DNA from 3 places in the Clostridium sp. LXY-7 genome. Region 2 is predicted to be linked to each of the others. Evidence: riboswitches for the same ligand, from Rfam matches in the RefSeq annotation. Region 2 holds a riboswitch; each other region holds the start of a gene.
What was found. A riboswitch is a leader RNA that binds a small molecule or an ion and turns the genes downstream of it on or off. The one in region 2 is predicted to bind cobalamin.
Positions count from the first base shown of each region.

Region 1: linked by a shared signal. The riboswitch ahead of ACI48Q_RS13595 (energy-coupling factor ABC transporter permease) and the one ahead of ACI48Q_RS11690 (cobyric acid synthase) in region 2 are both predicted to bind cobalamin.
Region 3: linked by a shared signal. The riboswitch ahead of ACI48Q_RS10080 (YitT family protein) and the one ahead of ACI48Q_RS11690 (cobyric acid synthase) in region 2 are both predicted to bind cobalamin.

Region 1 covers NZ_JBLLJL010000004.1:87,006-97,783, forward strand. The annotation lists gene ACI48Q_RS13590 (recombinase family protein) at 1-1,246, shown strand, start outside; cobalamin riboswitch at 1,461-1,639, shown strand; gene ACI48Q_RS13595 (energy-coupling factor ABC transporter permease) at 1,791-2,531, shown strand; gene ACI48Q_RS13600 (energy-coupling factor ABC transporter substrate-binding protein) at 2,537-2,854, shown strand; gene cbiQ (cobalt ECF transporter T component CbiQ) at 2,851-3,639, shown strand; gene ACI48Q_RS13610 (energy-coupling factor ABC transporter ATP-binding protein) at 3,639-4,469, shown strand; gene ACI48Q_RS13615 (YczE/YyaS/YitT family protein) at 4,514-5,173, opposite strand; gene ACI48Q_RS13620 (immune inhibitor A domain-containing protein) at 5,480-7,801, shown strand; partial or broken gene ACI48Q_RS13625 (mannose-1-phosphate guanylyltransferase) at 7,897-8,718, shown strand; gene ACI48Q_RS13630 (helix-turn-helix domain-containing protein) at 9,152-10,444, shown strand; gene ACI48Q_RS13635 (hypothetical protein) at 10,493-10,621, shown strand.
Region 2 covers NZ_JBLLJL010000002.1:959,481-970,258, forward strand. The annotation lists gene cobA (uroporphyrinogen-III C-methyltransferase) at 1-1,084, opposite strand, end outside; gene hemC (hydroxymethylbilane synthase) at 1,093-1,974, opposite strand; gene ACI48Q_RS11675 (NAD(P)-dependent oxidoreductase) at 1,952-2,602, opposite strand; gene ACI48Q_RS11680 (pyridoxal phosphate-dependent aminotransferase) at 2,629-3,747, opposite strand; gene cbiB (adenosylcobinamide-phosphate synthase CbiB) at 3,779-4,741, opposite strand; gene ACI48Q_RS11690 (cobyric acid synthase) at 4,761-6,254, opposite strand; cobalamin riboswitch at 6,441-6,623, opposite strand; gene ACI48Q_RS11695 (aminoglycoside phosphotransferase family protein) at 6,902-7,882, shown strand; gene ACI48Q_RS11700 (class I SAM-dependent methyltransferase) at 7,988-8,722, shown strand; gene ACI48Q_RS11705 (GNAT family N-acetyltransferase) at 8,833-10,038, opposite strand; gene ACI48Q_RS11710 (hypothetical protein) at 10,028-10,237, opposite strand; gene ACI48Q_RS11715 (hypothetical protein) at 10,262-10,516, opposite strand.
Region 3 covers NZ_JBLLJL010000002.1:615,377-626,154, forward strand. The annotation lists gene metF (methylenetetrahydrofolate reductase [NAD(P)H]) at 1-857, shown strand, start outside; gene ACI48Q_RS10065 (methionine synthase) at 857-1,534, shown strand; gene ACI48Q_RS10070 (homocysteine S-methyltransferase family protein) at 1,524-3,902, shown strand; gene ACI48Q_RS10075 (class I SAM-dependent methyltransferase) at 4,048-4,608, shown strand; cobalamin riboswitch at 4,753-4,938, shown strand; gene ACI48Q_RS10080 (YitT family protein) at 5,121-5,972, shown strand; gene ACI48Q_RS10085 (sigma-54 interaction domain-containing protein) at 5,989-7,044, shown strand; gene ACI48Q_RS10090 (4-hydroxyphenylacetate 3-hydroxylase family protein) at 7,286-8,740, shown strand; gene ACI48Q_RS10095 (acetyl-CoA hydrolase/transferase family protein) at 8,763-10,094, shown strand; gene ACI48Q_RS10100 (4Fe-4S dicluster domain-containing protein) at 10,112-10,300, shown strand; gene ACI48Q_RS10105 (2-oxoacid:acceptor oxidoreductase subunit alpha) at 10,293-10,778, shown strand, end outside.

The DNA.
Region 1 (10,778 bases), on a different contig from region 2:
TTATTTAGAGGACTATTTTAAAGTAAATGGAATCAGGTTTGTATCAGTGTTAGATAATGTGGACAGCGAAAATGAATTTGATGATATAATACCTTTCAAAAATATATTAAATGAAATGTATATAAAGGATTGCTCAAGAAAAATTAAGGATGCATTAAAGCAAAGGATGTTGAGGGGATCTAGTATAGCAAGCAAACCTCCCTACGGATATAGATTTCAGAGTACCTATATGGGTAATGTAAAAACTATAAGATTAATTCCGGCAGAAGATGAAACCACAGAGGTGGTTAAAGAGATTTTTAGGTTGTATGAAGAAGGTTTTGGAGCAGGTAAAATAGCTAATTGTTTAAACAAAAAAGCAATATTGCCACCATCAGCAAAGGCTAGTAATAGATTAGAAAGTAGAGAGGGTGTATGGAATAGTAACACCATATTATCCATTTTAAAGAATCCTAAATATGGAGGATATATGGTACAACAAAGGTATAAAAAAATTAGTTATAAAATAAAGAAGGTAAAACCTGTAGAGAAATCTGATTGGATATGGGGAGGGGAGTTCGAGGGGATAATAGATAAGGTTACCTTTAATAATGTACAAGATTTAATAGCTGTTAGGAGTATGAAGAATAGATATAAGGGGGGAGAACTACATTTATTTTCTACTGTATTAAAATGTGGTGAGTGCAACGGAGGAATGTGTTATAGGAAGAGTTATAGAGGATATAAATGTACGAAATCTCAAACTGGTGGGAAAAAATGTACAGCACACTCTATAAAGGAAGAGTTTCTTAAAGAAATAATAACAACTAAACTTAGAGAGTCATTAGCGGAAAATATAAATAAGGAAGCACTTTATGAAAAGAGTAGGGAGCTTTTGAATAAAGATGAGGAATATAAGGAGTTTGAAAAAACAAAGATTGAATTAAAGAAAGTGGATAGTAACCTTGAAATAATGTATCAGGATAAGCTTAAGGGAATTTTAAGTGAAAGAAATTTTGAAAATTTAATTAAGAGTATTGAAGAGAAACAGGAAAAACTAATATATAGAAAAGAAGAATTAGAAAAAAGAATTAGAAATAAGAAGAATGAAGAGGAACTTTTAATCATATATAAGAATTATATAGATAAAATTTTAGAGTTTAATGACTTAGACAGACAAATTGTTGAAGCTTTAATTCAAAATATTATTGTCTATGAGAAGGAAGAGAGAAAGATGGTGGAGGTAGAGTTTAAATTTTCAATATAGATTTATTAGTAATATATAATAAAATTTAAAAGTTGTAAAAAATTTCATAGGAATTTTAACTATATTTTAAGGCGGACATTATTAAGTCTATATTATTACAAAATATTGACTTAATAAAAAACTATGATAAAATTGAATATGTAATAATTTAATAGATCTTATAGGTTTTGTATAAGGCGTTTTTAAAATGAACAATGAAATGATAATATTCTACATTAATTACATCATTTTAGATGCCGTGAATTAATAGGGAAGTTGGTTAAAGTCCAACACAGCCCCCGCTACTGTAAGCACTACTTATGAATAGTTATTCCACTGAGTCTATGACTTGGGAAGGAGTTTCATAGGGTTTGATGTGTAAGTCAGGAGACCTGCCTATAAAGAGTTAATCAATAACTTCGGAGGGAGGTTTTATGTGTGAATTATACGTATATTAATCTATCCTTAAGGATGGATTTTTTTATTTGCATAAAAGACGGCTACTAACTATTTATCATCTAAATAATTTTGAAGTTTAAAATTAAAAAAGATGGAGGGTTTAGTTATGAAGAAAAAATATCAAATTGCGCTAGGGGTATTTCTTGCAATGCTAGTTATACCTACAACTGCTTATGGAATGCATATTATGGAAGGCTTTTTATCACCAGGATGGTGTATTGCTTGGGGAGCAATAACTATACCATTTATTATAGTTGGCTTTTTCTCAATAAAAGAAAAAATAAAAATTAATCCAAGATTAAAAATGCTAATAGCTATGGTAGGTGCTTTTGCCTTTGTTCTATCAGCATTAAAAATACCTTCAGTTACAGGTAGTTGTTCTCACCCAACTGGAGTAGGCCTTGGAGCTATTCTTTTTGGACCAACAGTTATGAGTGTTTTAGGATTTATAGTTTTAATATTTCAAGCATTACTTCTTGCTCATGGTGGATTAACTACCCTTGGAGCGAACACTTTCTCTATGGGAGTAGTTGGACCTTTTGTATCTTATTTTATATATAAGTTGTTTAAAAAATCCAATGCTTCTCAATCTGTATCTGTGTTTGCAGCTGCAATGTTAGGAAACTTAATGACCTATGTAACAACTTCAATCCAATTAGCCCTAGCTTATCCTGATCCTACAGGTGGAATTATGGCATCTTTAGGGAAATTTATGGGGATTTTTGCTGTTACTCAGCTGCCACTAGCTATAAGTGAAGGATTATTAACAGTGATAGTTTTCAACCTTTTATATAAATATAATCAAGAAGAACTTATAGAATTAAATGTTATAGGCAAGGAGGCATAATAGATATGAGTAATAATGGTAAAAGTAAAAATATATTGAAAACAAATATACTATTAGCTCTTTTAGTTATAGCATTAGCAGTTTTTCCACTTTTTATAGCTAAAGATGCTGAATTTGGGGGAGCTGATGGTGAGGCTGAAGAGGCTATACTAGAAATTAAAGAAGGCTATGAACCTTGGTTTTCACCACTTTTTGAACCAGCAAGCGGAGAAATAGAGAGTCTTTTATTTGCATTACAAGCAGCTCTTGGAGCAGGTGTTGTATGCTACTTCTTCGGATTTGCACATGGTAAATCTAAAAAAATTGAAAGTGAGAGAAAATGATTTCAATTGATAAATTAGCTTATGTATCTGGATTAAGAGAAGTTAATCCTATGGAAAAATTTTTATTTTCAATAATCACAATGATAGTTTGTATAGCTTTGAATTCTATTGTTACTTCTCTAATAATATTACTACTAATGGGAAGTATTACTATTATAAAAGGGAAAGTATCCATTAAATCTTATGGGGAATTAATTTTAATTCCCCTTGCCTTTTTAGTTATAGGACTTTTAACTGTAGCAATAAGTGTAGTTGAACCAGATTCAAATGCATTATTTAGTTTTGTTATATTTAACCTAAAACTAGGATGTACAAGAGAGAGTTTAATTATTGCAGCTAAAGTATTCTTTAAAGCTCTAGGATCAGTTTCCTGTCTTTATTTTCTTGCACTAACTACGCCTATGTTTGAAGTCTTAATGGTGCTTGGAAAATTTAAGGTGCCTAAATTATTCATTGAATTAATGGGACTTATATATAGATTTATATTTGTTTTATTAGATACAGCAAATAGTATATTTATATCTCAAAATTCTAGGCTTGGATATGCTACCATGAGGCTTGGATATCATTCACTTGGAAAATTAATTGCTTCCTTATTTATAACCTCTTATAAAAAATCACAGCAAATATACATAGCCATGGAATCAAGGTGTTATGATGGTGATATAAGATTGATAGAAGAGGAGTATAGGGTATCAAGTTTAAATATATTTTTAATAGTAGGACTACAAGTGGTCTTAATTGCTATTAGTCTTCTAACAAAAAATATGGGAGGAATAATCTGATGAAGGAATATTTAATAGAAACAGTAGATTTGTGTTTTAAATATCCTGATGGCACTAAGGCCTTGAATAATATAGATTTAAAATTAGAAAAAGGAAAAAAGATATGTTTTCTAGGAGTTAATGGCTCTGGTAAGTCAACTCTATTTTTAAATTTAAATGGAGTTTTAAAGCCTACAACAGGACACATATTATATAAAGGAGAAAAGATAAAATATAATCAAAAATCTCTAATGGAGTTAAGAAAAAATGTAGGAATTGTATTTCAAGATCCTGAAAGTCAACTTTTTTCAGCTAGTGTATATCAGGAAGTTTCCTTCGGAGCTATGAATCTTAATCTAGAAAAGAAGGAAGTAATAAATAGGGTGGATAAAGCTCTAAAAGATACTAATACTTATGAGTTTAAGGATAAAGCAGTACATTTCTTAAGCTATGGACAAAAGAAAAGAGTATCTATATCAGATATACTTGTCATGCAGCCTGAAATTATAATACTAGATGAACCTACCTCAAGCCTTGATCCAAAGCATACAAAGGATGTTGTTAATATATTTAATGATATAAACGAAAAGGGTATAACTGTAATACTATCTACTCATGATGTAGATTTAGCATATTCTTGGGCTGATCATATTATAGTCATGAAAGGTGGAGCTATAGTTAAAGAGGGCAATCCTTATGATATATTTTCAGATGAAAAATTAATAGAAGAATGTTATTTAGAAAAGCCTCTAATTCTCGATATATATGAACATTTGAAGGATAAGGAGATTATAAAAGAAAAAGAGTCTATACCTAAAAATAGAAAACAACTCTTGGAAATGATTAATTAAAATAAAGGAACTCACTCCAATTAAGGTTGAGTACCTTTTTTTATTTAAAGATTATAGTTATTGTATTTATAACTAAGTTTATCAAAGAAAGGAGTACTATACTTTAGGAAGAATTGAATCATAGGACCGGCTGCGAGTACCATGAATACCGTGCCCAATCCAATAGAGGACGTTTGACCAAGTAATAATCCTAAACATAGTCCTAGGGATTCAACTAATACTTTGGATTTACGAAGAGAAAATTTAAAACTATCACGAACAGTTACCATAAAATAATCAAAGGAACTAGGCGGAAGACCTGAAACCAAATAAAGAGATGCGCCTATGGAGATAAGTATTAATCCAGGCATAAATATTAGTATTTTATGTAGGTAGTTAGAATTAGGTATGTAATTTAGTAATAATAGCCAAAGGTCTATAAAAATACCCATTATCAATGAAGTTATAAGGGTGGATATTCTAGGAATTTTTTTAATAAGGATACCACATATAGATAATTGGATAATTGAAATTACATTAACCCAAGTACCATAGGTGAGTCCTACATGATAAACTAATCCCAAATTAACTAAATCCCAAGGGCCAACACCAAAGGAGGAGTGAACTACTAAGGCAACGCCAAGTGTTAATATCCATAATCCAATTAGAAAAAATATAATTTTTATTTTATATGTGGCATTAATTTTATTTATAATATTCTTCATTTAAATTTTCTCCTATGTCATATTATTAGATTAGAACTAATTAGTGTAATTATGCTAATTATAGTTTTATATAATTTATAATTCAAATGATTTTGAATTATAAATATTAATGTATCCAAATATATACTATAAAATGTATCATATTTACAATATAAACCTATTAATGATTTATACAAAATGGGATTATTGTGTAGAAGTCTATAGAATAGATAAAATTGTTAGCTAAAAATGAAACAAATTATTTATTGAAATTGTTTCATTAAATGGTAATATATAACTAAATAAAATATTGTTAGGAGGTATATTATGAAAAAAGGTAAACTCTTATCTGCGATAATGGCTTTAGCTTTTACACTTTGTTCAACAAGTACTTCTTTAGTAAAAGCAGAATCTGGTGAAGAAAAGGTTTTTCAATTACAAGATCAGACAGCAGCTATTGATTCTATTTACACTTATGGAGGACCTGTAGATATTTCTATTGGGGATGAAGAAAAAATTATTGAAATGCTAAAGAAAGAAGGCAAAATATCAAAGGATGCTAGCTATAAAGAAGCTTATAAACTTTACAGAGAATACATGAGTAAAGCTGCTAAGTCAAATAAAAATATAAAGCTAAGCAAAATGGAGAGAGATCTAAAGGCAAAACAAAATCAAAAAGTACAAAAGTATATATTTGAACAGAGTAAACCGGATGCTAATCCTAAAAAAGTAAATGTTTTAGTACTTTTAGTAGAATACCAAGATTATAAGCATAATAGTATAACTCCTGAAGAAACAAATATGCATTATAAGAATTATGATAAGAAGCATTTTGAGGATATGATTTTCGGGGATAATGGATATAAGGGCCCTAATGGAGAAAATTTAATATCCATGAAACAATATTATAAAGAGCAGTCAGGTGGAAGTCTTTTAATAGAAGGAAAAGTAGCAGGCTGGTATACAGCACCAAAGGATGCAGCTTATTATGGTGAAGAGGTAGGCTCTAACCATGATTCAAGACCAAGAAATTTGATAGCTCATACTTTAATGGAGGCAGCAAAGGATCCTAACTTAAATTTTGCAGATTTTGATAGTGAGGATATATATGACTTAGATGGAGATGGAAACTATAATGAACCTGATGGAATAATAGATCATGTGATGGTTATTCATGCAGGAATGGGACAAGAAGCAGGAGGCGGAAACCTAGGAACTGATGCTATATGGTCTCATAGATGGAATTTAGGTGGATTATTTGAAATTCCAGGAACTAATATGAAGGCTTATGACTACACTATTGAACCAGAAGATGGAGCAGCAGGGGTGTTTGCGCATGAATTTGGACATGACCTAGGATTACCAGATGAATATGATACGGAATATACTAGTGAATATAGTGAACCTATTTCTAACTGGTCTATAATGTCTTCAGGTAGCTGGGCAGGAAAGATACCAGGAACTGAACCAACAGGTTTTAGTCCATATGCGAGACAGTTTTTCCAAGGCGTATATGGTGGAAATTGGCAAAAACAAGTTGTCATTAATTATGATAAATTAAGTAAAGCAGGTGCAAGGATTGATTTGAGACAAGCTAGTGAAGAAGGACAAGTAGTTAGAATTAATCTACCTGACAAGAAAAATGTTATGGTAATTCCAGTAAGCGGAGAAAATGTTTATTGGGGAGGCAGTGGCAAAGATGGTACAAGCATTTTAAATTCTATGGCTACAAAAGTAGATTTAACTAATGCTACTAATCCAATATTAAACTTTAAAGCGTGGTATGATATAGAGTTTGGGTGGGATTTTGCTTCAGTTCAAGCAAGAGAAGTTGGAAGTAGTGAGTGGACATATTTAAAAGGAAATATAACTACCACAGAGCATGACCCTGAAGCAGTAGTAGTAGTACCTCATGGAATAACAGGAACTTCAATTGGTTGGACTACTGGGACATTTGATTTATCCGGATTTAAAGGTAAGAATATAGAATTAAAGTTCGAATATGCTACAGATAAATATACTTTTGGTACAGGCTTTTATGTGGATGATATAAGTATTAATGATGGAAATAAAATTATAGCATCTGATAACGTAGAGGGGAAGGCTTTATTTAATTTAAGTGGTTTTGAAGTAAATAAAGGGTACGCGTTATCTAATCATTATTATCTTATAGAATGGAGAAATCACCATGGTGTTGATAAGGGATTAGCAAGCATTAATGCTGTAGGACAAACATTTGCTTATGACCCAGGTCTTGTTGTATGGTATGTTGATGATTTTTACACAGATAACTGGACAGGAGAACATCCTGGAAATGGATATTTAGGTGTTGTGGATGCAGACACTAATAGTTTGAAGTGGAAATTCAAAGATGGAACAGAGCTTACAGCTAGTAATAAATATCAAATGCGTGATGCAGCCTTTGGTAAAAATAAGAGTAGTGCATTAAAAATTGATCTTTCTGATGCTTATGGAAGAATATTAGAAGATAATAATCTAACTAAAGAAAATAGATTTTCCGATTCGGATGAGTATTTTAATATTGAAATACCTGAATTGGGAAGAAATATTCCTAAGATTGGATTGTCAATACAAATACAACAACAGCTTAAAGATAATAGTGGAGTATCTTTATCTATTAAGAAGTAATATCTTTAAAATTAGGAAAACTCAAACTTGATTTTGAGTTTTCCTATTTTAAATTTAAGTTTTTAGTATAGCCTTAGAGTTGAGCCAATGAGGTTAATAAGGGAACTGCTACATGCATAGGTCTTGCAGCAGCTAAACTTCTTAAGAGAGATAAGGATGCTATTATGGTAGTGTTACCATCAGATCATTATATAGAAGGAGAAAAGCAATTTTTAGACACCATCAAGCATGGTGTAGAGCTAGCAGAGAGGAAAAGAGGCCTTATAACCATAGGGGTACAACCTACTAGACCAGAAACAGGCTATGGTTATATAGAAATGGGAGATTCAATACAAGGAAACTTACAGACCTATAAAGTGGCCAGATTTACAGAAAAACCCAACGTTGAAGTTGCTAAAGATTTTCTTCTAAAGGGCACCTATCTTTGGAATTCAGGCATGTTTATATGGAGAGCAGATGTATTATTAAGAGAAATGCAAAAATATTTACCTAAGATGCATAATTCTATAAGCGAAATATATAAACATGTTGATGAGGAGGATGAAGAGGAGATTATAAGAAGAGAATATTCCATCATTGATGGTATATCTGTGGATTTTGGGATTATGCAGAAAACGAGAAAAGCATATGTTATAAGAAGTGAGTTTGAATGGGATGATATAGGCAGTTTTGCATCTCTTACCAGATTCTTGGATAGTAATAGGAGTAATAAGGTTATAGGTACAGCATATTTGGAAGGTAGTGAAAATTGCTCCGTATTTGGGAAAAAGAACTTAATTATAGGATTTGGTGTTAAAGATTTGGTCATTGTGGATGCAGGGGATGTTATTCTTATAATGGATAAATCAAAAGACCAAGAAATTAAGCACTTGATAAATGAAATGAAGAAGGAAAAGTGTTTAGAAGAATTTTTATAGATAGCATAGAATTTAGGTAATTGGTAATTACCTAAATTCTTTTATTTGTTTATATATAGTTTGTATGGATATAATTTAAGTATATTTTCAATTTATATAATTTAAATTAGCTTATATAAAAAATATGGTTTAAATTGCTATTAACAACATAGTAGAATTATAGTATTATGTAGCGAGTATAATAAGTGTTAAATAGTAAATATTATGAAGTGCTATAAGTACACTATATGGTTAAGTTTAGACAACATTGGTTCGATAATATAAATAAACTGAAGCATTATATAGACATATTTAGAGGAAAATATTTTAATAAAATTAGGTATATAGTAAAATATTATAAGTAATATAAAAAATAGTTATATTAAATATGTTATAGTAATTATAATTTTAAATAGCCTTAATAAAAGTTTAAATAAATTAAAGGATGATGTAAATGCAGTTTTTAACACCAGGGCAAAGAATTAAAAGATATAGAAAAATGTTAAAACTAACTCAAAGTGATTTTGAGTGTGATGATATGACTAGAAGTTATTTTGGTATGATAGAGGTTGGAAAGAGAAACCTAAATCTAGATATAGCTGAAGTAATTATGAAGAAATTAAATGAAAAGGCTAGAAAATTAAATATAGAACTAGATATAGATGCATATCATTTGACCATGTCTCCCCAAGATGAAGCTAGAGAATATTGCATTAACAAACTTTATGATAATCCCAAGGAGTATGAAATATTTGAAATAATAAATATTTGCAAAGAGTGGGATTTAGCAGAGGTTGAAATTGAAGCACTTAGAACTTTGGGGGATATGTATTATGTGGATAACAGATTCCTAGACTCTTTTATAAAATATAGTGATGCCCTAGACTTATGTAAAAATATAGGAAAAACTGACATACAAAGCTATCTATATAACAGATTGGGTGGGTGCAAATATAATGAATTAGATTATGAAGAATCTATATTATATTTTACTAGAGCTCAGCAATATGCAAAAATTTATGAAGATCCTGAAGTTGAGAGAAAAGCCATATTTAACATAGCATCAGTTTATATCAGATTGCATAAAGTTGATGAAACTGTGGCTTATATTGATTTGTATTTATGTAAGATAGATACAAGAAAAGAGTACATAAACCAATATATACATGCTCATATACTTAAAGCAAATTGTTTGGAAATGAGTGGTAAAATAGAGGACGCTATAGACATACTTAAAAAATTAAGTGATGAAAATTATAATGTTAGTGAAACTTTAAAGGGGAATATATACAATAATCTTGGGGTTTTATATTTTAAAAAAGATGATTTTGATAATAGTCTCAAGGCTTTTAATGAGTCAGAATTAATTAGATTAAAGTATGATGAAAAAAATCTATCTCATACAATAGTAGATAAAGCTTTCTTATATATGAAAATGAAATTGTATACAGAAGCTATAATTTTAGTGAATATTGGTATTGATTTAACGAAAAAGTTTAATGACAGCTATTATCTATTGAAAGCTTACTATTTACTTATAGAAATATATGAAAAACGAGATATGTTAGAGGATGTTGAAAAAACTTATTTAGAGATCATTAGTTTAGTTGAAAGAAAAGAAAACTATAAAGAACAAATTAAGGCTTATTTAAAAATTGGTGAGTTTTATGCTAATCATAATGAAATAGAAAAAGTAATAAAATTTTTACAAATATCACAAAAAGTCATTGAAAAATGTGGCAATTAGATTATAATTAGATTGTATACTAACATTTGATTTCAGGGGGGATATGAAATGAAGGGATTAAAAAAATCAATAGTTGCAATAGCATTAACATTATTAGTTGCTGGAGGTATTGGGCTTTTCGTACTTGGTGAAAATCCACCAATTCAAGTACAATCTTCAGTAATAGAGAATGCTTAATTAATATTTTCCATGTAGAAAGCAATCCATTTAGGATTGCTTTTTATATATAAAGTAATATTTCTAATTTATTATATTACAATTTAAGAAATTATTAAAATATTAAAAAAGAAACATAAAATGTGAGAAATATGTTGCATAAATCTATTTATGTATG
Region 2 (10,778 bases):
GTCCCTCTGCAGTAAATTCCTCTGCAGTTATCAATGGCATTATTCCTTTTAATTCTAATTCTTCAGTTGTTGCATTACCTATAGATATAAATTCACCTTTTATTTTTCTCACATCAATCTTATATCTAATAAGAGCATTGAAGAAATTTTTCACTCCATTAACACTGGTGAAAACCACATAGTCATATTGAGATAATTTAGGTAGTAACGGCTTTAATTCATCTAGGTTAGCTTTAATTGCTATGGAGTTAATTTCCGTAACCTCTGCCCCTAACTCTCTTAATTCCTCGCTTATTTCCACACTTTGCTCTATTGTCCTTGTGATACATATATTTCTTCCAAATAAAGGTTTTTGCTCAAACCAATTTAACTTATCATGGAAATTCACTACATCTCCCACTACGATTATAGCCGGATTACTTAAATTATTTTTTTTAGCCTCTTCAGTTATATTAGCTAAGGTCCCCACAGCCTTTTTTTGTGCATATGTTGTGCCTCTCATAACCACAGCTACTGGTGTATTTTCATTCTTTCCAGCATTAATTAAGCCACTAGCAATAAGTGAAAGGTTTTCGTAGCTCATCATAAATATTAAAGTACCCTTTAGTTTTGATATTACCTCAAAATCTAAATTTACACCTTGGGCACTCTTACCCGTGAAAACATGAAAGCTTTGGGCTATTTTTCTATGTGTAACAGGTATTCCCCCATAATTCAGTGCGGCTATAGGAGATGTAATTCCAGGTATTACTTCAAAAGAAATATTTTCTTTTATTAAATCTAAGGCCTCTTCTCCTCCACGACCAAAAATATATGGATCTCCGCCTTTTATTCTTCCTACTATATGGCCTTCCTTTGCCAATTTTATCATTATCTCATTAATTTCTTCTTGTGTTTTATAATGACATCCTGGCTCTTTTCCGCAATAAAAAAGCTTTGCATCCTTATTTACATATTTAAGAACCCCTTCACCAGATAATCTGTCATATAAAATAGCTGTACACTTTTCTAATGCCTTTACTGCTCTAACTGTTATAAGATCTTCTCTTCCCGGTCCTCCGCCTATTAAATAAACTTTACCCATAAGTCCTCCTAATTGCTCTTACTCTTTAATATTTCCTCTGCCAATTGACTTCCTAACTCACGACTTTTTTCTACAGGTCCTGTCAAAGTCTTCTTTACTAATTTTCCTTCAACTTCATATATTCCTGTAATAGTTAATTGATCTTCCACAATATATGCATAAGCTCCTATAGTGGAATGACAATCTCCTTCTAAGTCAGTCATAAAACTTCTCTCAGCTTCTACACAAATTCTTACAAGGTTATTATCTAATGCCTCAAGCTGCTTTTTATATCTACAATCTTTATATATTTCTATGCCTAAAGCACCTTGCCCTATGGCTGGTACCATCTCATCTGGTTCAAAATAATCTGTAATTATATGTTCCATTCCTAACCTTTTAAGTCCTGCTGCTGCTAGAATAATACCATCTAAATTTTCACTTTCAATCTTCTTTATTCTAGTTTGCACATTGCCTCTAACTGGTACAATTTCAACATCAGGTCTAAGAATTTTCAGTTGTTCACTTCTTCTCTTACTGCTTGTTCCTATCCTAGCTCCCACAGGTAATTCTTTAAATTTTAGTCCATTAAGTGATACAAAGGCATCTCTTACATCTTCTCTTATCGGCATAGCCGCAATGGAAAAACCTTCTGGTAACTCATAAGGCACATCTTTCATACTGTGAACTCCAGCCTCTGCAGTTCCATCATACATTAATTTTTCTAGCTCTTTAATGAATAATCCTTTACCTCCGATTTTATCCAAGGTTACATCTAATCTCTGATCGCCAATTGTATCTGTTAGAACTTTTTCACACTCTATTCCATGGATTTTATTTAGTATTTCCATTACAAATTCTGTTTGTACTTGTGCAAGTTTACTTTTTCTAGTTGCTATCTTTAATTTCAAATCCAAAACCTCCATAAAATAAATCTAAAATTTCCTCACCATAACCTTTTTCATAAAAAAACATAAAATCCTCCGAACACAAAAATTGGAGAATCTCTCCCTTTTCCTTTAGTGGCTTAATACTATTTCTAATTCTAGTAATAAAATTTACAAAGCCATCAAAGGATTCTAAATATTTTTCAGTCTTTTCACATAGAAATACAGCTGCTTTAGGATTTTTATGTTTAACTCTTATACCAAAGGATGTACTCTTTGTTTCTCCTGAGGCACAGATGGTTCCCTGTGATTCCTCTGGTTTCGTACTATCGATATAAATTCTATTTTTATTATTACATATATTTCTTATTTCTTTATTAAATTCCTCATCATTAGTGCAAATTACTATTAAATGATATTTGTCAACTAACTCTTCTTTAAATTCGTAATCTAGAAGTGAGAATTTATAATCTCTTATTTTCATTAAATTTTCTGTGATTTCCCGAGTAATGCAATCTACCGTAAATCCTCTTTTTAAAAGGGTATTAATTTTTATAACAGCGGCTTTTCCTCCTCCAAGGACTAGAGCCTTAGTGTTTTCACCTTTAATAGATATAAAGGCATATTTATCTAAGCCTTCTTCATTATTCACTAACATCACCTTTACTTTATTCAAAATCAAATAAGCTTATTTTCTATTTCTTTAAGACCTCTTAAAAGCTCTTCGTTGCTTTTCCTGTCTTTAATGGCTATTCTAATATATTTATTGTCTAGTCCTCTATAGTTAGCACAATTTCTTATAAGTATTCCTTCTGTTAACATTTTATTACATAAGTTATGACTATCTATATTTTTCAACTTACAAAGGAAATAATTTCCTTGACTTTCATAAATCTTTTCAATAAAACTAATTCTCTTAACCTTATTATATAAATATTTTCTTTCTTCATGTATCCATTCTAAAGACCTTTTAATAAAATCCTCATCAAAGAGAGCATATTTTACAGCCACTTCTGCAAAACAGTTTACACTCCATGGATTTTGATTTTTCTTTACAAACTCTAAAAATTTCTTATTTTTAGTAATTCCATATCCAAATCTAATACCTGGCATGGAATAGAATTTTGTAATTGCTCTTACAATTAAAATACAGCTAAAACTTTCAATATACTTTATCATACTGTTATTATAATCCCATATAAATTCAATAAATGCTTCATCTATAATTACTAATTTATCATTATTCTCACAATACATAAGAATTTCTATAAATTTCTCACTATGAATTATACACCCATTAGGATTATTAGGATTTCCAATTATTATTCCATCTGTAGCTTGTATTTTTTTTAACATATCCTCATAATCATATTCCATATGTTCGTTTAAATCACAATAATTAATATTTAAATTATGTTTCTTTCCAAAATCCTCATATTCTACAAAAGAAGGTACTACTACAGTTATAGAATCCATTGAGCTTATTGCTAGGTCAAGTATCTCAGCAGCCCCGTTTCCTACTATTATACATTCTTCATCTATATGCTCTATATAATTCTTTTTGTTATTATCTTTACTAGAAGAAAAGTATTGTTCGCACATACTTAAATATTTACATATATGTGCTCTTAAGCTTCTATATTGAATATCTGGATAAAATCTTATATTATTTAATGCTTCGTCTACATTATTTATAAAATCTCTTGATACTGGAGTAGGATTGATATTTGAACTAAAGTCTATCAACGTTTTTCCCTCTAATAAACCATGAGTATAGATATCTCCTCCATGCTTCAATTTAAAGAACACCACCTTTCTCTATTAATTTTTATATACTCCATATAATTACACCCATAATAACCATTAAAATTTCACTTATATACATAAGTTTTATGGATTCTTTTATATGTTTATAATTTAACTCATCTATCTTATCTCCAATGGTAGGCTTATATATCTCTTCGCCAAAATAAAAATTACTTCCCCCTAACTGTATTTTTAAAGCTCCAGCTGTTGCTCCCTCTGGATAAGCACAATTAGGACTTTTATGGTTTTTTCTATCTCTAATCATTATTTTAAAACTCTTAAATATATTTCCTCCCACCAATGGTGCTCCAATGCACATAAGTATCCCTGTAATTCTAGCTGGTATAAAATTAAATACATCATCCACATTTGCAGGAAAATATCCTATATTCTTATACTTCTCATTCAAATATCCAACCATTGAATCCATTGTGTTAATGCCCTTATACATCATGGCTAAGGGTGCACCACCTAATAACGCATAAAACATTGGCGCAATTATACCATCTGATGCATTTTCAGCAATAGTCTCAATATCAGCTCTTATAACTTCATCTTTTGTAAGATTTTCAGTATCTCTTCCAACTATATATGAAAGCTTTTTCCTTGCATCTATTAAGTCATCCTTCTCTAAGGAATCATACACTTCTATTCCTGCTGCATGAAGACTTTTAGCTGCTAAGGTAGTCCAAATAATTAATGTATTTAGAATAATGTACCATACCTGATTTTTAATAGTTAAAGCTAATAAGCAATAGGGAATTATGAATGTAACCACACATACTATAATCACCATTATGCTAGAAGCTCTTTTTAATCTATAATCATTTTCAAATCTTTTTCTTAAGCAAACCTCTATTTTCTTTATTAATTTCCCAATATATATTATTGGATGAGGGAGCCATTGAGGATCCCCTAATATGAAATCAATTATCATTGCAAAAACTACACATATTAAATTTATCTTTATATCAAAAACAAACATTCTACTCTCTCCTAGTTAGTTATTTTAATCCCATTGCACTATATATCTCTTTCATATTAAGGGATTCCCTAACTAGATCAGCTAATTTATCTAATTCCTTTTCTCTGATGCTTTCATAAACCTTTGAATTTTTCTTCTCTATACCTTTTTTATCTCTTATCTGATTTAAAATATACTCTCTAAATTCAACTCCATCAAAAATTCCATGAATATAAGTTCCCATTATACTTCCACTTTGATTTATAGCTCCATCCATATGGTTAGACTTATTTCCATTGCTACTTGATATATGAACTAACTCCTTACTACCTTCTAACATATAGGATTTTCCCATATGTATCTCATATCCATAGACTGAAATATCTTTTTCCACATTTAATAGTTCTTTATTTATTCTTCCTTCTACTCTTGTGGTAACCTTTTTCTCTTCAAATATGGTTCTAATAGGCAATAAATTTAACCCCTCAGTACTTTTTATATCTGTTTCAACACCATATGGGTCTTCTAACAGAGCTCCTAACATCTGATATCCTCCACAAATACCTACAATTTTTCCTCTTGTTGAATATTTTACAATCTCATTGAAAAGATCGCATTCCTTTAATATCTCTAAATCTCCTAAGGTGTTTTTAGTACCTGGTATTATTAATAAATCCGGATTACCAAACTCTTTAACTGAAGTAATATATCTTACTGATACATCTTCCTCTATTTCTAGTGCATCAAAATCTGTAAAGTTTGATATATGAGGAAGTTTTATAACCGCTACATCTATTTCTCCCTTAACAGCTTTGTTAAGTTCTACAGCTCCATCCTCATCTTCTAAATCTAATCTTACATAAGGAACTACTCCTAAACATTGTTTCTTTGTTATCTCTTCTATTTGATCTATACCAGGCTTAAGCAGTGAAATATCTCCCCTAAATTTATTTATTATAGTTCCTTTAACTCTTTCCCTTTCACTATCACTTAAAAGCATTAGAGTGCCTAATAGAGAAGCAAAAACTCCTCCTTTATCAATATCACCCACTAATACTACAGGTGCATCTATAAGCTCTGCCATGCCCATATTTACAATATCATTCTCTCTTAAGTTTATCTCTGCTGGGCTTCCTGCACCCTCCATTACAATGATATCAAATTCACTTTCTAACTTCTGAAAATCCTCTTTTAACTGTTCCTTAAATTGCACCTTTAAATTATGATATCTCTTAGCGTCAGAATATCCATAAACCTCTCCCTTAAATATTATCTGACAATTCTTATCTGTGGTAGGTTTTAATAATATTGGATTCATAAAAGCCTGTGGCTCTAGCCCAGCTGCATAGGCTTGAAGTACTTGAGCCCTTCCCATCTCTTTTCCATCTAATGTTATATATGAATTCAAAGACATATTTTGAGATTTGTAAGGGCAAACTGAATACCCATCCTGTTTAAAAATTCTACAAAGTGCTGTTACTAGAATACTTTTTCCAACTGAAGAAGCAGTACCTTGAACCATAATTTTTGCCATATCTACACCATCCCTTTATTTATATTAAAAAAAAGACAAGGACCCTAAGCTTCCTTGTCTTTGTATAGAAAATATTACTATTTAAGCAGATTACTAGAATTATATAAAAGCTAATATTATTATAAATAAAAAGCTTTTCATAATAATTAATAATTTTTAAAATCTTAAAATAGTTCTTTCCCTCCGAAAGCTTAAATTATTCAGGCAGGTCTCCTGGCTCATGATTCATCCTACACCTCACCTTCCCCTAAACAAGAGTGGTTACACATATGAGGTTCGTCATCATTTACAGTAGCGGGGGCTGCTATGGATTTAAACCATATTCCCTTTTCACTTTATACTTAAAGCACCTAAACTATATTTAAATTCCGTTTACATTATACTTTTTATAGAATTATAAGTCAATGGCTATTTATTACACTAAAATATAATCAGCTATCCTCTACAGCTTTATATCTAATCTTCTTATCTATATACACTCCTTTATTAAAAGTATATTGTATCATATTATTCTAAATATAGACTATATTTGAAATAGTGTATTGTAAAATATGTATTAAAATCCAATATTATGTTATAATTAGTTAGAATACTTCTAACTCTTATAAGAATTTTAATTTGTAAATATAACAATTCTGGAGGTATAAATGAGTAATAAGGATAATAGGTTATATGATTATATCCTCATAGACAAGGAAACATCACAAAAATTATTTTCACAATATGACAATAGAATCCAAGTGACAAATTTAAAATTAATACCAGAAGGTTTAAGTACTAGCAATTATATAGTTTACATAAAAAATACTTCTAAAAAATATCTATTAAAGATTTATCCCGAAAATGGGGGCAATAGTGAAATAGAAATATCCTCTTACTCTTATGCAAGACAATATGTAAATGTGCCAGAAATATATTTATACGATAATAGTAAAAATATTTATAATAATCCATACGTAATAATGGAATACATCGATGGTATAACTCTAAAACAATATATTATAAATAAGGGAGAATTCCCAGAAGGAATAGCCTATTATATAGGTAGTAAATTAGCTCTTCTTCATAGCCACCAGTATAAAAGTAAGGGTAAATTAACTAAAGACTTAGATCTTAAAAGTACATTACCGCCTACCTCTGAGCTATATCAGAATCTTCTCAATGGATTTCCTGGAATCCATATTAGTAATAAAATAAAGCAAAGGCTTCTTGAATTTATATCGGAAAATAATGCTTTATTAAAAGAATTAGATACAGTATTTCTTTATTCTCATGGAGATTTTTATCCTTCTAATATCTTAATAGATTCTAATGAACATGTTTGGTTTATAGATTTCGAATATAGTTTATCTGCTTCAATGTATTATGATATTGGAAAATTCTTTAGAAATAGAGCTAGTTTAGATAAATATTTAGAAAAAAGCACCTATGACAGTTTTATTAATGGCTATAACGCCTTTGCAAAAAATAAGGTATCTAAAGAATGGCTAAAACTTGCTAAACTCATAGACATACCAGGAATGCTATCTTTAATAAATAATCCAAATCCTCCAAGTGATTGGATAAAAGAAATTGAAGAAGCAATTGAACGGTCCATTAAAATATTAAAAAATGGGATTGAATTTTAATTTAATATATACTTATGTAATAATAAATAAAGAATGTATTTTTATTATTGCAACTAATATATAAATATCATTATCTGTGTTATTAAACTAAATGGAGGATGAGAAATGGAAATTTTAAAAGGAATCTTACATAACGAACCCAAGGACTTAAAAGTTTTAGATGTAGGAACTGGAATTGGTTCTTTTATTGAAATACTTCAAGAAAGCCTTACTGAGTACAAAGGTATCATCGGAATAGATCCTAATAAAACAGCTATAGATAAAGCTAAAGAACTATCTAAGGATGATAGAATTCAATTTATTTGTATGGATGGAGAAAATATGACCTTTGAAGATAACAGTTTTGATGTGGTTTGTATTTCAAATACTCTCCATCATTTACCTAATAAAGAAAATGTATTAAAAGAAATGAAAAGAGTTTTAAAGGTAAATGGATTGTTTATTGTTAATGAAATGTTCTTTGATAACCAATCAGAAAAGCAACTTTCACATGTTAAGCTTCATCATTTACAAGGAGAAATAGATTCTTTACTTGGTAAATGTCATAATAAAACTTTCTCTAAGGAAGAATTAATATGTACAGTTAAAGATTTAAATCTTAAAATGGTTGATATGTTTGAATTTAATACTCATGAAGAGCAATTGAAAATTGAAAATCTAGAAAAAGAAGAGAAAATATTGGATGAGTACTTTAATGCAATAGATGAAAAACTCAAGAATATAAAAGATTTTGAAGAATATAATTCATATTTAAATACTTTTGAAAAATTAAAAACTTCTTTATATGATATAGGATTTTTCACAGCGACAGAACTTATGATTATATGTAGAAAAATTTAAATAACTCCGTAACAAATAGGACATAAAAATTGGTTTAACATTAGTGGATTTATGTGTTAAATCATAAATTAGATTAACAATGGGTAGCCCAATATTGGACTACCTATTCATTAGAAATAGTATGGATTATATAGTATTTTTTTAGGAAACCATTCATCAAGAATCTTTTGAGCATCTAAATCTAATAATTTAACCCATTTCTTAAATTCAAGCTCTTCTACAGAAGCTGCACCATATAGAAGTGCAGTAAGCCCTCTTATATCCATTTTAACTTGTAGGTTTGAACTTTCGCATTGACTCATTTTTAGTCTATTGTTAATAGATTCCAATCTATAAATACCACTATTCCATTTGCAATGCTCATCATGTAAATCTAAAATAATTTTGCCTTTTAAATTTACCTGGATATCACTCATAGCTTCTCCTGCATTAATAATTCTCACCATCCAAGGATTATTATTAATTTTTACTTCAAAGGGTCTTGTTGTATCACTTAACCACTGAAAGAAATTAACACCATAGGGAATTCTTAATTCTATATGCGAAAATTGATCATTATGCTTTGCGAAATACCTAAATAATTTTACTCTGCTTTCTATACTTTTCCAATACATTTCTGCTACGAACAATTTCCCATCTTCTCCATAACCCATTTTAATATATTTTGCTGCAGCCATAATTTTATTGTTTTTCTTTATAAATACAACGATTACTCCTTTATGGTCCTCTATCCAATATTCTTTAGACATATCATTTAGAAAAATTAATCCATGATGCTCACCTAAATCAAGTTCAAGTTTAAATTCCTCAAACTCATCATGCACATCAATTGCTCTTACCATGTTCTCTCTCCATTCATCATCTGCTTTACACATATCTTTTAAATAATGAGAAAAGCCCTCTAGTGGAATTTTGACTAACAAATTATCATTTGTAGACACATATCCAAAGGAACTATAAAAACTCTCTTTGAAAGGATGCAGTAAACTAACCGATTGATTTTTCTTTTTCATGTCTAAAATTGATGCTTTAATTAGCTCTTTTGCATAGCCACGTAATCGGTATTCAGGAAAAGTAGCTACATGGGAAACTCCTCCCATATTCTTAATTGTACCCCTTACCGATTGTTTGAAGGTATAGTTCCTTATCATAGACACTAACTTCTCCTTATCGAACATCCCTAATATTTCATTAGGTGTATAAAAGGATAGCTCTTTTTCTGATGGTTTATTATCAGTCCATTGACGGCCAGTACAATAAACATGTAAATTTCTTACTTGATCAAGGGTACTAGTATCTATATTTCTAATTTCCACTTTGCACACTCCTATATAACAAATCTCTCCTTCTATATTCCTCTATATTATGCCTAGCTTTTTCATTTTTTCTTTTTCTCATCTCTCTTGCCAATATACTTTTATTAATCTGAGTTTTCTTTGAAGCCTCTGAATAAGAATATCCTTCTTCTATTAAGTCTAATGATCTTTTCAGTTCCTTTTGCGTATATTTCTCCATGTAATTCCTCCTATATTAATAATTTTATATAATAAATTTCCTATTTACTTTATTATTCTTTTCATTTCCATGTTTAAAATTTCCTGTTATTTTTGCCATAATTAATTGCTCTTCCTTTGAATCCACATCCTGTATACTATCTAAAAACCTTTCACTTGCTATTCCTTTTAAAATAGCTACTTGCTTACCATTCCAATATATAAAAATCTTCTTATCCTTAAAAACCTTATATGAAAAGGGTTCTTCCTCAAGTCTATTCCGTTTATCTACTTCATTCAATTTCCTATCCTCCAATAAAAATTATTTTTTAACTCATTAAAAATGGGCATAAAAATACCGTAGATAAGCAACCCTCTAAGACTGGATACTATCCACGGCATAAAAAAACACGACCTTCCTGTCGCGTTACTTACCCTCAATTGGCAGTATATTATGAAAGGTTATTTAGTACTACAAAAACATAACACAAACAGAGGTTACACTTTACCCCAAGTCACATTTTTGTCCATATTTAATTTTATATCGAAACCACCTTTAAATT
Region 3 (10,778 bases), 340 kb from region 2:
GTGCAGGAGGAAGTACTAATGATAATAGAACCTGCGAATTAACTTCTTTAGTTAAAAACAAATATGGAATAGAACCACTAGCACATCTAACCTGCATAAACTCTAGTATAGAGCAAATAGATAATGTTTTAGAAAATTTAAAGAAAAATTCTGTGCATAATATATTAGCACTTAGGGGGGATATTTCAAGGGATAGTGAAAACATTGGTGATTTTAATCAAGCCTGTGAATTAATAAAATATATAAAATCAAAGAATAAGTTTCATCTATCAGCTGCCTGTTATCCAGAAGGTCATATAGAAAATAGAAATTTAGTCAGGGATATAGAATTTCTAAAGATGAAAGTAGATGCAGGGGCAGATCATCTTATTACTCAACTGTTTTTTGATAACAATCTATTCTATGATTTTTCTAATAAAGTGGAGCAAAAGAAGATTAAATTACCTATACAGGCGGGCATAATGCCTGTAACTAATAAAAAACAAATTGAGAGAGTAGTTTCCCTTTGTGGAGCTACTCTCCCAGAAAAATTTATAAAGATAATAAATAGATATGAGCATGACAAAGAAGCACTAAGAGATGCTGGAATTGCCTATGCCATCGATCAAATAGTAGATTTAATTTCCACAGGTGTTAGAGGAATTCATCTTTACACAATGAATAATCCCTATGTGGCAACCAAGATAAGTGAAGGCGTTGCATCACTATTGAAATCCATAAATAATAAAGAAGCTGTTCCCGCTGCTAATGAAATTCAATGTGGAAATTATATGGACCTATCTTTATCTGGTGCTAAAGAATATACTAGATGTATATTAGAGAAGGGGTTTAGTTTAAATATTTACGGTGAAGAATAATGAAATATCTAACAATTAGAAAAGAAGAAGTACTAAGATACTTAGGTTTTAAAAATCAAACCTTAGAAAAAGATATGAATAATTTAATTGAAGAAACCATAGAAGAAATGAGAAATTTAGCAAAAGTAAGGTATGTGTATAAACCTTTTAATATAGATAGAGGTAAAGATGAAATAATTTTACTAGATACCAAGATGAAATTATTAGGAAGGGATATATATAAGCATTTAGAAAAATCACAGCAGTGCATATTAATAGCAGTAACTTTAGGTAGTGAGATAGATATGAAAATAAGATACTATGAAAAAATAAATATGACCAAGGCACTTATATTAGATGCCTGTGCTACCACTGCTATCGAGGAAGCCTGTGATGAAATCTGTGGGACTATAGAAAAAGAGCTAATAGCTAAAAACAAAAGGCTGACTTGGAGATTTAGCCCAGGTTATGGAGATTTACCTATTGATTCACAGAAGGACTTTATCTCAGTACTTGAAGGCAATAAGACCATAGGACTTACAGTATCAGACCACAGCATATTACTTCCTAGGAAATCAGTAACTGCAGTGGTAGGGATTATAGATAATACCTATGAAAGTAAAAAGAGAAATTGTCTAAATTGTAATAAATATTCTACCTGCGAATTTAGAAAGGATGGTAAGGGTTGTGAAGCTTAAAAAACAATTGGAAAGAGGAATTTTAATTTTTGACGGAGCTATGGGTACAATGCTCCAAAAGATAGGACTTAAAACTGGGGAGTTACCTGAAATTTTAAATATAAGAGAAGCAGAGAAAATAATTCAAACTCATAGAAGTTATGTTGAAGCAGGAGCACAGGTTATAACTTCAAATACCTTTGGCGCTAATGAAATAAAACTTAAGAATACTGAATTTACTGTAGAAGAGGTAATTCACAAAGCAATAAGTAATGCTAGAGAAGCTATAGTGGATGAAGAAACACTTATAGCTTTAGATATAGGACCTATTGGGGAATTATTAGAACCTATGGGGACTCTATCTTTTGAAAGAGCCTATGAAATTTTTGAAAGACAAGTAACTCAAGGGGTCAAAAGTGGAGTAGATTTAATATTAATTGAGACTATGACAGATTTATATGAGGCTAAAGCTGCTGTCCTTGCAGCTAAAGAAAACTCCAACTTACCTGTATTTTGTACCATGAGTTTTGAGAAAAATGGAAGAACCTTTACTGGTTGCAGTCCCTCTGCCATGGTCATGGTACTTCAAGGGCTTGGAGTAGATGCCCTTGGTATAAACTGCTCCTTAGGACCCAGAGATATTGAGCCTATCCTTGATGAAATCTTGTCATTTTCAAAAATCCCCGTTATGGTTCAAGCCAATGCAGGGCTTCCACGGGTGGTAGAAGGTAAAACTATCTTCGACGTATCCTCTAAGGAATTCGCCATTTATGGACGTAGATTTATTAAAAAAGGTGTTTCCATAATTGGGGGATGCTGTGGTACTACCGACGATTATATAAGAGATTTGTCAGGGGCAGTTAAAGATGTAAAGCAAACTCTCTTAGAATGTAGTCCCTTAAATGCTGTATGTACTCCTTCAGAAACTGTCTTTATTAATGGAGTAAAAGTAATAGGAGAAAGAATTAATCCCACAGGAAAAAAACTATTTAAGGAAGCCTTAAGAAAGGGAGACATTGATTATATTTTAAGAGAAGCTATAGCTCAAGTAGAGGCAGGGGCGGATATTTTAGATGTAAATGTAGGGCTTCCTGATATAAATGAAGAAGAGATAATAGTAAAAATAATTAAAGAACTACAATCCATATTAAATACACCTCTTCAAATAGATTCTACCAATGCTGCGGTTATAGAAAAGGGCTTAAGAGTTTATAACGGTAAGGCTATTGTAAATTCAGTGAATGGGGAAGAAAAGGTATTAGATAGTATTCTACCCATAGTAAAAAAATATGGAGCTGCAGTGGTGGGATTGACTTTAGATGAAAAGGGAATACCAAATACTGCGGAAGAGAGATTTAAAATTGCAGAAAGAATTGTAAAAAAGGCACAGGCGTATGGAATAGATAAGAGTGATGTTTATATCGACTGTCTAACTCTCACTGCGGCAGCTCAACAAAAAGAGATCAATGAGACCTTAAAAGCACTTACTATGGTAAAGGAAAAACTAGGCGTTAAAACCTTGCTTGGAGTTTCTAATGTATCCTTTGGATTACCTAATAGAGAGCTGATTAACAGGACATTTTTGGCTAACAGTTTATATGCAGGTCTAGATTTACCAATAATAAATCCATTAGATAAAAGCATGATGGATACAATAAAAGCCTTTCAAGTACTTTCTAATGAAGATATTGGAGCCACTGAATATGTAAAAAATTATAATAGTGGAGATAAGGAGATATCAAAGAGCACTACTTCAAAGGAAGTAGTGGAGAGTAATCTCTATGAGGTGATAATAAAAGGCACAAAGGAACACGCTAAAGCCCTTACAAAGCTGCTTTTATCCAACAAAGAGCCTTTAGAAATTATCAATGAGAGCATAATACCTGCTTTAGATTTTGTTGGAGATAAATATGAAAAGGGGAAAATATTTCTTCCACAGCTTATACAATCGGCGGAGGTAGTAAAATCATCCTTTGAAATAATTAAAGAAAGTTTAAAAGAGGATAAAAATATTAATATTCTAAAGGATAAGGTGATTTTAGCCACTGTAAAAGGAGATATTCATGATATCGGGAAAAATATAGTAAAAGTATTATTAGAGAACTATGGCTATGAGGTTATAGATTTGGGTAAAGATGTGTCAAAGGAAGAAATAGTAGAAACTGCACTAAAATATAATGTGAAACTAATAGGACTTAGTGCGCTTATGACTACTACAGTGAAGAATATGGAAGAAACTATTGTTGATTTGAAAAAATCCTGTAATAACTGCGTAGTAATGGTAGGAGGAGCAGTATTAAATAGTGAATATGCCCTTAACATAGGGGCAGATTTTTATGCAAAGGATGCTAAGGAGTCAGTAAAAATTGCTAAAGAGGTACTAGGATAGTATTTAAAGACCTATAGTCATAAGTAATAGAAAGTCAGAAAACAATAAGTTTAGAAAAAATTAAGAATTTTTAACATGAAATTTTAATAATTGTATTTTATACTAAAATAATGAAGTAAATTAAAATAATGGGAGAGGTTTTAGTATGGGTACAATAAAATTTCTAATAGAATATATTAAATCACCAAGAACTATAGGCGCCATAGCTCCGAGTTCTAAAAAGCTTGCAGAGAAGATGGTTAGCTCCATAGATTTTGACAGTGCAGAATGTATAATAGAATACGGTCCTGGAACTGGAATATTTACAGACAAGCTAGTAAAGGAGAAAAAAGAACATACAATGTTGATATTACTGGAATATAATGAAAATTTCTGTGAAAAATTAAAGAAAAAGTACATTGATTTTAATAATATTATAGTAGTAAACGATTCTGCAGAAAATATAGATAAATATTTAAAACAATATAAATTTGAAAAAGCAGATTATATAGTTTCAGGATTACCCTTTACTAGTTTGCCTAAAGATGTTTCTAACAACATATTAAACAAAACTAGGGACGTATTAAAGCAAGAAGGCTTATTTATAACTTTTCAATATACTCTATTTAAAAAGGAGTATATTAATACTTATTTTAGAGACATAAGTTTAGAGAAAGTTATTGTTAATGTACCTCCAGCTTATGTATTAAAATGTAAAAATACTTAATTAGATTTAAACCTCCTCTTGAATTAAACTAATGGAAGAGATATACTCAGATTGGTGAGATATTTTAAAAGTATGTGTTTCAACTTCGATAATTATTAGAAAATTTTGAATTCTAAAAATTTCTATTAAGTTGTAATTGGAAAATTTAATATATCAGATAGAGGTACAAAGCTTTAAATGCTTTGTTTAAAAGGGAAATAAGTGAAAATCTTATACGGTCCCGCCGCTGTAATGGGGAGAAGCTTCTTAACAGATGCCACTGATTTATATTGGGAAGGCTGAAGCAACTATGAACCAGAGTCAGAAGACCTGCCTTTATTGATACACTAATTACTCTACGGTTGATGGGGGGTGTCATAAAAAGATAGCTATATAAAAGCGTTATTTATTGTACTTTTATATAGGTTTTATCTGTACGGTTTTATGCCTCTTAACTCTTGAGTTAAGAGGTTTTCTTCTTTTTGGGCAATATATTTCATAATCAAATACAGAATATCAATGGAGGGATTTTTATGAGTAAAAAAATTAAGGAATTTATGTTAATCAATCTAGGAATTATCATGGTAGCATGTGGAATGTACTTTTTTTTAATGACTAATAATTTAGCTATAGGGGGAGCTAATGGATTAGCTCTAGTTATTAATTACTTTATTCCTAATATTTCAGTGGGGACTATAATGATAATTATAAATATAGTGCTTTTTATAGTAGCATTCATTTTTATCGGAAGTAATTTTGGTATTAAAACCATATACTCTAGCTTTGGAGTATCTTTTATGGTGTTAATTTTAGAGAAAACAGTAAATTTGACACATTCAATTACAGGGGATCTATTTTTGGAACTTGTCTTTGGAATCTTAATATCTGGTGCGGGCATGGGAATTGTATTTAATCAAGATGCTTCTACTGGAGGCACAGATATCATAGCCAAGATTTTAAATAAATTTTTTCATATTGATTTAGGAAAGGGTGTATTGTTATCAGATTTGAGCATCACTGTAGCTGCAGCCTTTGCTTTTGGACCAAAGCTATCCATGTATGCAATGCTAGGAGTAATCATAAATGGATTTGTCATAGATTCAGTTATAGAGGGAATTAACATTTCTAAGGAAGTTACTATAATCAGTGATGAATATGATAAAATTAACAATTTTATCATCAAGGATTTAAATAAGGGATCCACCTTCTACAATGGAAAAGGCGGCTTTACAAATAAGGAAAAGAATATAATTGTGGTACTTATAGGAAGAAGAGAGTTTGCAAAATTAAAGCGTTATATCAATGAAACAGATAAAGAGGCCTTTGTAACAGTAAATAATGTATATGAGGTATTTGGTTACGGGTTTAAAAGTATTACTCACTAATTAGAGGAGGTGTATTATGGAGAAGGATAAATGTTATGTTGGACATTCTATAGAAGATAAAAGGATAAATCAGATGAAAGAAAAGCTATATGACATTAGCGGTATGGTCATAAAAGATGAATCTATGGTTCAGGTTTTAAGGAGTGCTACAAAAATTTCAAAAACAGATATCACAGCATTGATTTTGGGGGAGACTGGAGTAGGCAAGGAGGGAATTGCAAAGTACATTCATTATAATAGCTCAAGAAAGGACAAGTCCTTTATAACAATAAACTGTGGAGCAATACCAGAGAGTCTTATCGAATCTGAGCTTTTTGGCTATGAGCCAGGAGCTTTTACAGGAGCTAACAAAGGAGGAAAAATAGGACTATTTCAATTAGCAGATGGAGGTACCATATTTTTAGATGAGGCAGGAGAGCTTCCTTTAACCACCCAAGTTAAGCTTTTAAGAGTGCTTCAAGAAAAGCAAATCGAAAAGGTTGGTGGCACAGAGTCACTTTCTATAGATATAAGAATAATTGCAGCTACCAATAAAGATTTAAAGGAATTAATAAATATGAAGCTATTTAGAGAAGATTTATATTATAGGCTTAGTGTATTTCCTATAGAAATACCTCCTTTAAGAAAGCGAAAAGAGGATATTTCACTACTTATAGAACATTTTACAGAGAGCATAAATAAGAAATATAATTCTAAATGTAGCTTTAGTGAAGATACCTTAGAATATCTTTATAACTATGAATGGCCAGGAAATGTTAGAGAGCTTAGAAATGTTATAGAAAGACAAATTATAATTAACGAAAATACCATGGTACAAGAAAGTAGTTTACCACAGGAGATTAGCAATACAAGAGTGGAACAGGATTACATACTTAGCATAAGTAACTATTCCATAAAGGGATATAGTTTAAGGGAAATTATGGACAGGGTGGAAATGGAGATTATAACAGATGCTTTAACAAGATATGGAAATATAAAGATTGCAGCAAAAGCCTTAAAAATAGATCCATCAACCCTAATTAGGAAGAGACAAAAATATATGAGGATTAGATCAGAAAATGATTTTAAATAAATAAATTTTTCACATGCAATGCTGCATAGTTGCATTATTGCATATCACCGTGGAGAGTGTTGATAAATATAGGGTTTATATCATATAGCATACAATTATTGCAATTTTTCAGTGATAATTTTAGGCTATATGATTTTTTTTATTGAAAGAATTGAGGGGAATAGGGAGTTTGTACAGATATTAAAAATTGGCATGGAAGTTGCTATTAATATTATTAGATAAATGAAAGGGAGGAATTTTTATGGGATTAATGACTAGAGAAGAATATATAGAAAGTTTGAGGAAGCTAAAAACTAAGGTTTATCTATTTGGGAAATTAGTAGAAAATCCAGTGGATCATCCAATGATTAGACCATCCCTAAATTCAGTGGCTATGACCTATGAATTAGCACAACATGATGAATATTCAGAGGTTATGACAGCCACATCAAATCTCACAGGGAAAAAAATAAATAGGTTTTGCCACATTCATCAAAGTGCTGAAGACTTAATAAATAAAGTAAAAATGCAGAGATTATGTGGTCAAAAAACTGCTTCTTGCTTTCAGCGTTGTGTAGGTATGGATGCTTTTAATGCAGTTTATAGCACTACTTTTGAAATTGATCAGGCATGTGGAACTAATTATCATAAAAAATTTAAAGAATATATGTTATATGTTCAAGAAAATGATTTAGTGGTGGATGGAGCCATGACAGATCCAAAAGGAGATAGAGGGTTATCTCCAAGCAACCAGTCAGATCCTGATTTATATCTTAGAGTAGTGGAGAGAAGAGAAGATGGAATAGTAGTAAGGGGAGCAAAGGCTCATCAAACTGGAATGATAAATTCTCATGAAATACTTGTTATGCCAACCATAGCTATGGGGCCAGAGGATGTGGATTGGGCAGTGGCATTTTCTGTACCAGTAGATACAGAAGGGATATTTAGTATATATGGACGTCAATCCTGCGATACAAGAAAAATTGAAGAAGATGCTGACATAGATATTGGAAATTCAAATTTTGGAGGCCATGAAACTTTAACTATTTTTGAGGATGTTTTTGTACCTAATGAAAGAATCTTCTTAAATGGAGAAACTGAATTTGCAGGAATGTTAGTAGAAAGGTTTGCAGGTTATCATAGACAAAGCTATGGCGGATGTAAAGTTGGTGTAGGAGATGTGCTTATTGGAGCTGCAGCCACAGCAGCAGATTACAATGGTGCAAACAAAGCATCTCACATAAAGGATAAGCTTATAGAGATGATTCATTTGAATGAAACCCTATATAGCTGTGGGATAGCATGCTCTTCTGAAGGGCACAAAACAAAATCTGGAAACTATCAAATAGATTTATTACTTGCCAATGTATGTAAGCAAAATATAACTAGATTTCCTTATGAAATAGCTAGATTAGCAGAAGATATTGCAGGAGGATTAATGGTAACTATGCCTTCAGAAAAAGATCTTAGAGATCCCAAAATAGGTCCTTATGTAGAAAAGTATTTAAAAGGTGTTGCAAGTGTATCGACTGAAGACAGAATGAGGATTTTAAGGCTTATAGAAAACATAACCTTAGGAACTGCAGCAGTAGGTTATAGAACAGAATCTATGCATGGAGCTGGTTCCCCTCAGGCACAGAGAATTATGATTTCAAGACAAGGAAAACTTGAGGATAAAAAGAATTTAGCTAAAAATATTGCGAAGATAAAAGAATAATTGAGAGCACAAGGAGAAAACAATGGATTGGAGAGAATTATATAAACAAAAAATTATATCTGCAAGCGAAGCAACAGAAAAAATTAAAAGTGGATATAGAGTTGTAATAGGCCATGCAGCTGGAGAACCTAAAGCAGTTATAGATGAAATGGTAAGGGATAGTGATAAGTTTTCAAATATAGAAATTGTTCACATGATAGGAATGGGTTCAGGTGGATATGTACAAGAGGAAAAGGAATTTAACTTTAAACATAATTCTCTTTTTGCTGGTCCATCCACAAGAGTTGCTATATCGGATGGAAGAGCTGATTTTACCCCTTGTTTCTTTTCAGAAATTCCTAGACTTTTTAGAGAAGAGTATTTAAAGGTAAATGTAGCAATAATTCAAGTTTCTACCCCCGATGAACATGGCTTCTTTAGCTTTGGTGTATCTAATGACTACACAAAACCAGCAGCAGAGTGTGCAGATATTGTCATAGCTGAAGTAAATCCTAATATGCCGAGAACTTTAGGAAATTCTTTTATTCATGTAAAAGATATTGATCATATAGTAGAAGTTAATTATCCCATAATGGAGATAAAACCTAGTGAAATTGGAGACGTCGAAAAAGCTATTGGTAAAAATTGTGCAGAGCTTATAGATGATGGTTCTACCCTTCAATTAGGAATTGGCTCAATTCCAGACGCGGTACTACTATTTTTAAAAGATAAAAAAGAATTAGGCATACATTCTGAGATGATTTCAGATGGAGTTTTAGAGTTAATTGAAGCAGGTGTAATCAATAACAAGAAAAAAACTCTTCATAAGGATAAGATGGTTGTGTCCTTTTTCATGGGAACAAAGAAATTCTATAACTTTATAGATAATAATCCAATGATAGAGATGCATCCTGTAGATTATGTAAATGACCCTTATATTATCGGCAAAAATGACAACATGGTATCTGTTAATTCCTGTATACAAATAGATTTAATGGGCCAAGTAGCTGCTGAATCCATGGGGTTAAAGCAATTTAGTGGAGTAGGGGGACAAGTAGACTTTATAAGAGGTGCCAATATATCTAAGGGTGGAAAATCTATAATAGCAATGCCATCCACCGCAGCCAAGGGTACTATATCTAGAATTGTTCCATTTTTAGAGAAGGGTGCCGCAGTAACCACCTCTAGGAATGATATACATTATGTCGTTACCGAATATGGAATAGCTGGACTTAAAGGTAAATCTTTAAAGGAAAGAGCAAGAGCTTTAATTAACATAGCTCATCCTAAATTTAGAGCTGAACTTATAGAAGAATGGGAGAAGAGATTTAATAAGCAATTTAACTATTTTATTTATCATAAAATTCATAAATAATTAAAGGAGCTAGAACAATGATATATATAAATAAAGCGTGGTGTAAGGGCTGTGAACTATGCATAGATAATTGCCCAAAGAAGGTACTTGGAAAAAAGAATATGAAGGCTATAGTTGTTCAAGAAGAAAAGTGTATAAAGTGCGGTATATGTGAAAATATATGTCCTGATTTTGCTATAAATATAAGGAGAGACAGTGATGAGTAAATTGGTATTAATACAAGGAAATGAAGCTTGTGTTGAAGGTGCTATAAGGGCTGGAATGAAATTTTATGGTGGATATCCTATAAGTCCAGCCAGTGAAATTGCAGAAATAAGTTCTGTAAAATTACCAGAAGTTGGCGGAAAATTTATACAGATGGAGGATGAGATTGCAGGAATGGCTGCTGTAGTTGGGGCAGCTATGACTGGAGTTAAAGCAATGACTGCAACTAGCGGTCCTGGATTTTCCTTAAAACAAGAGGTCATTGGATATGCTTCCATGGCTGAAATCCCTTGTGTAATAGTGGATGTAATGAGAGGAGGCCCAAGTACAGGACTTCCAACCTCTGTATCTCAGGGAGATGTAATGCAAAGTAAATGGGGAACCCATGGGGATCATCCAGTTATAGTAATTGCACCAGATAGTGTGGCTTCTACATATGAATTAACTATTGAAGCCTTTAATTATTCAGAAAAATATAGA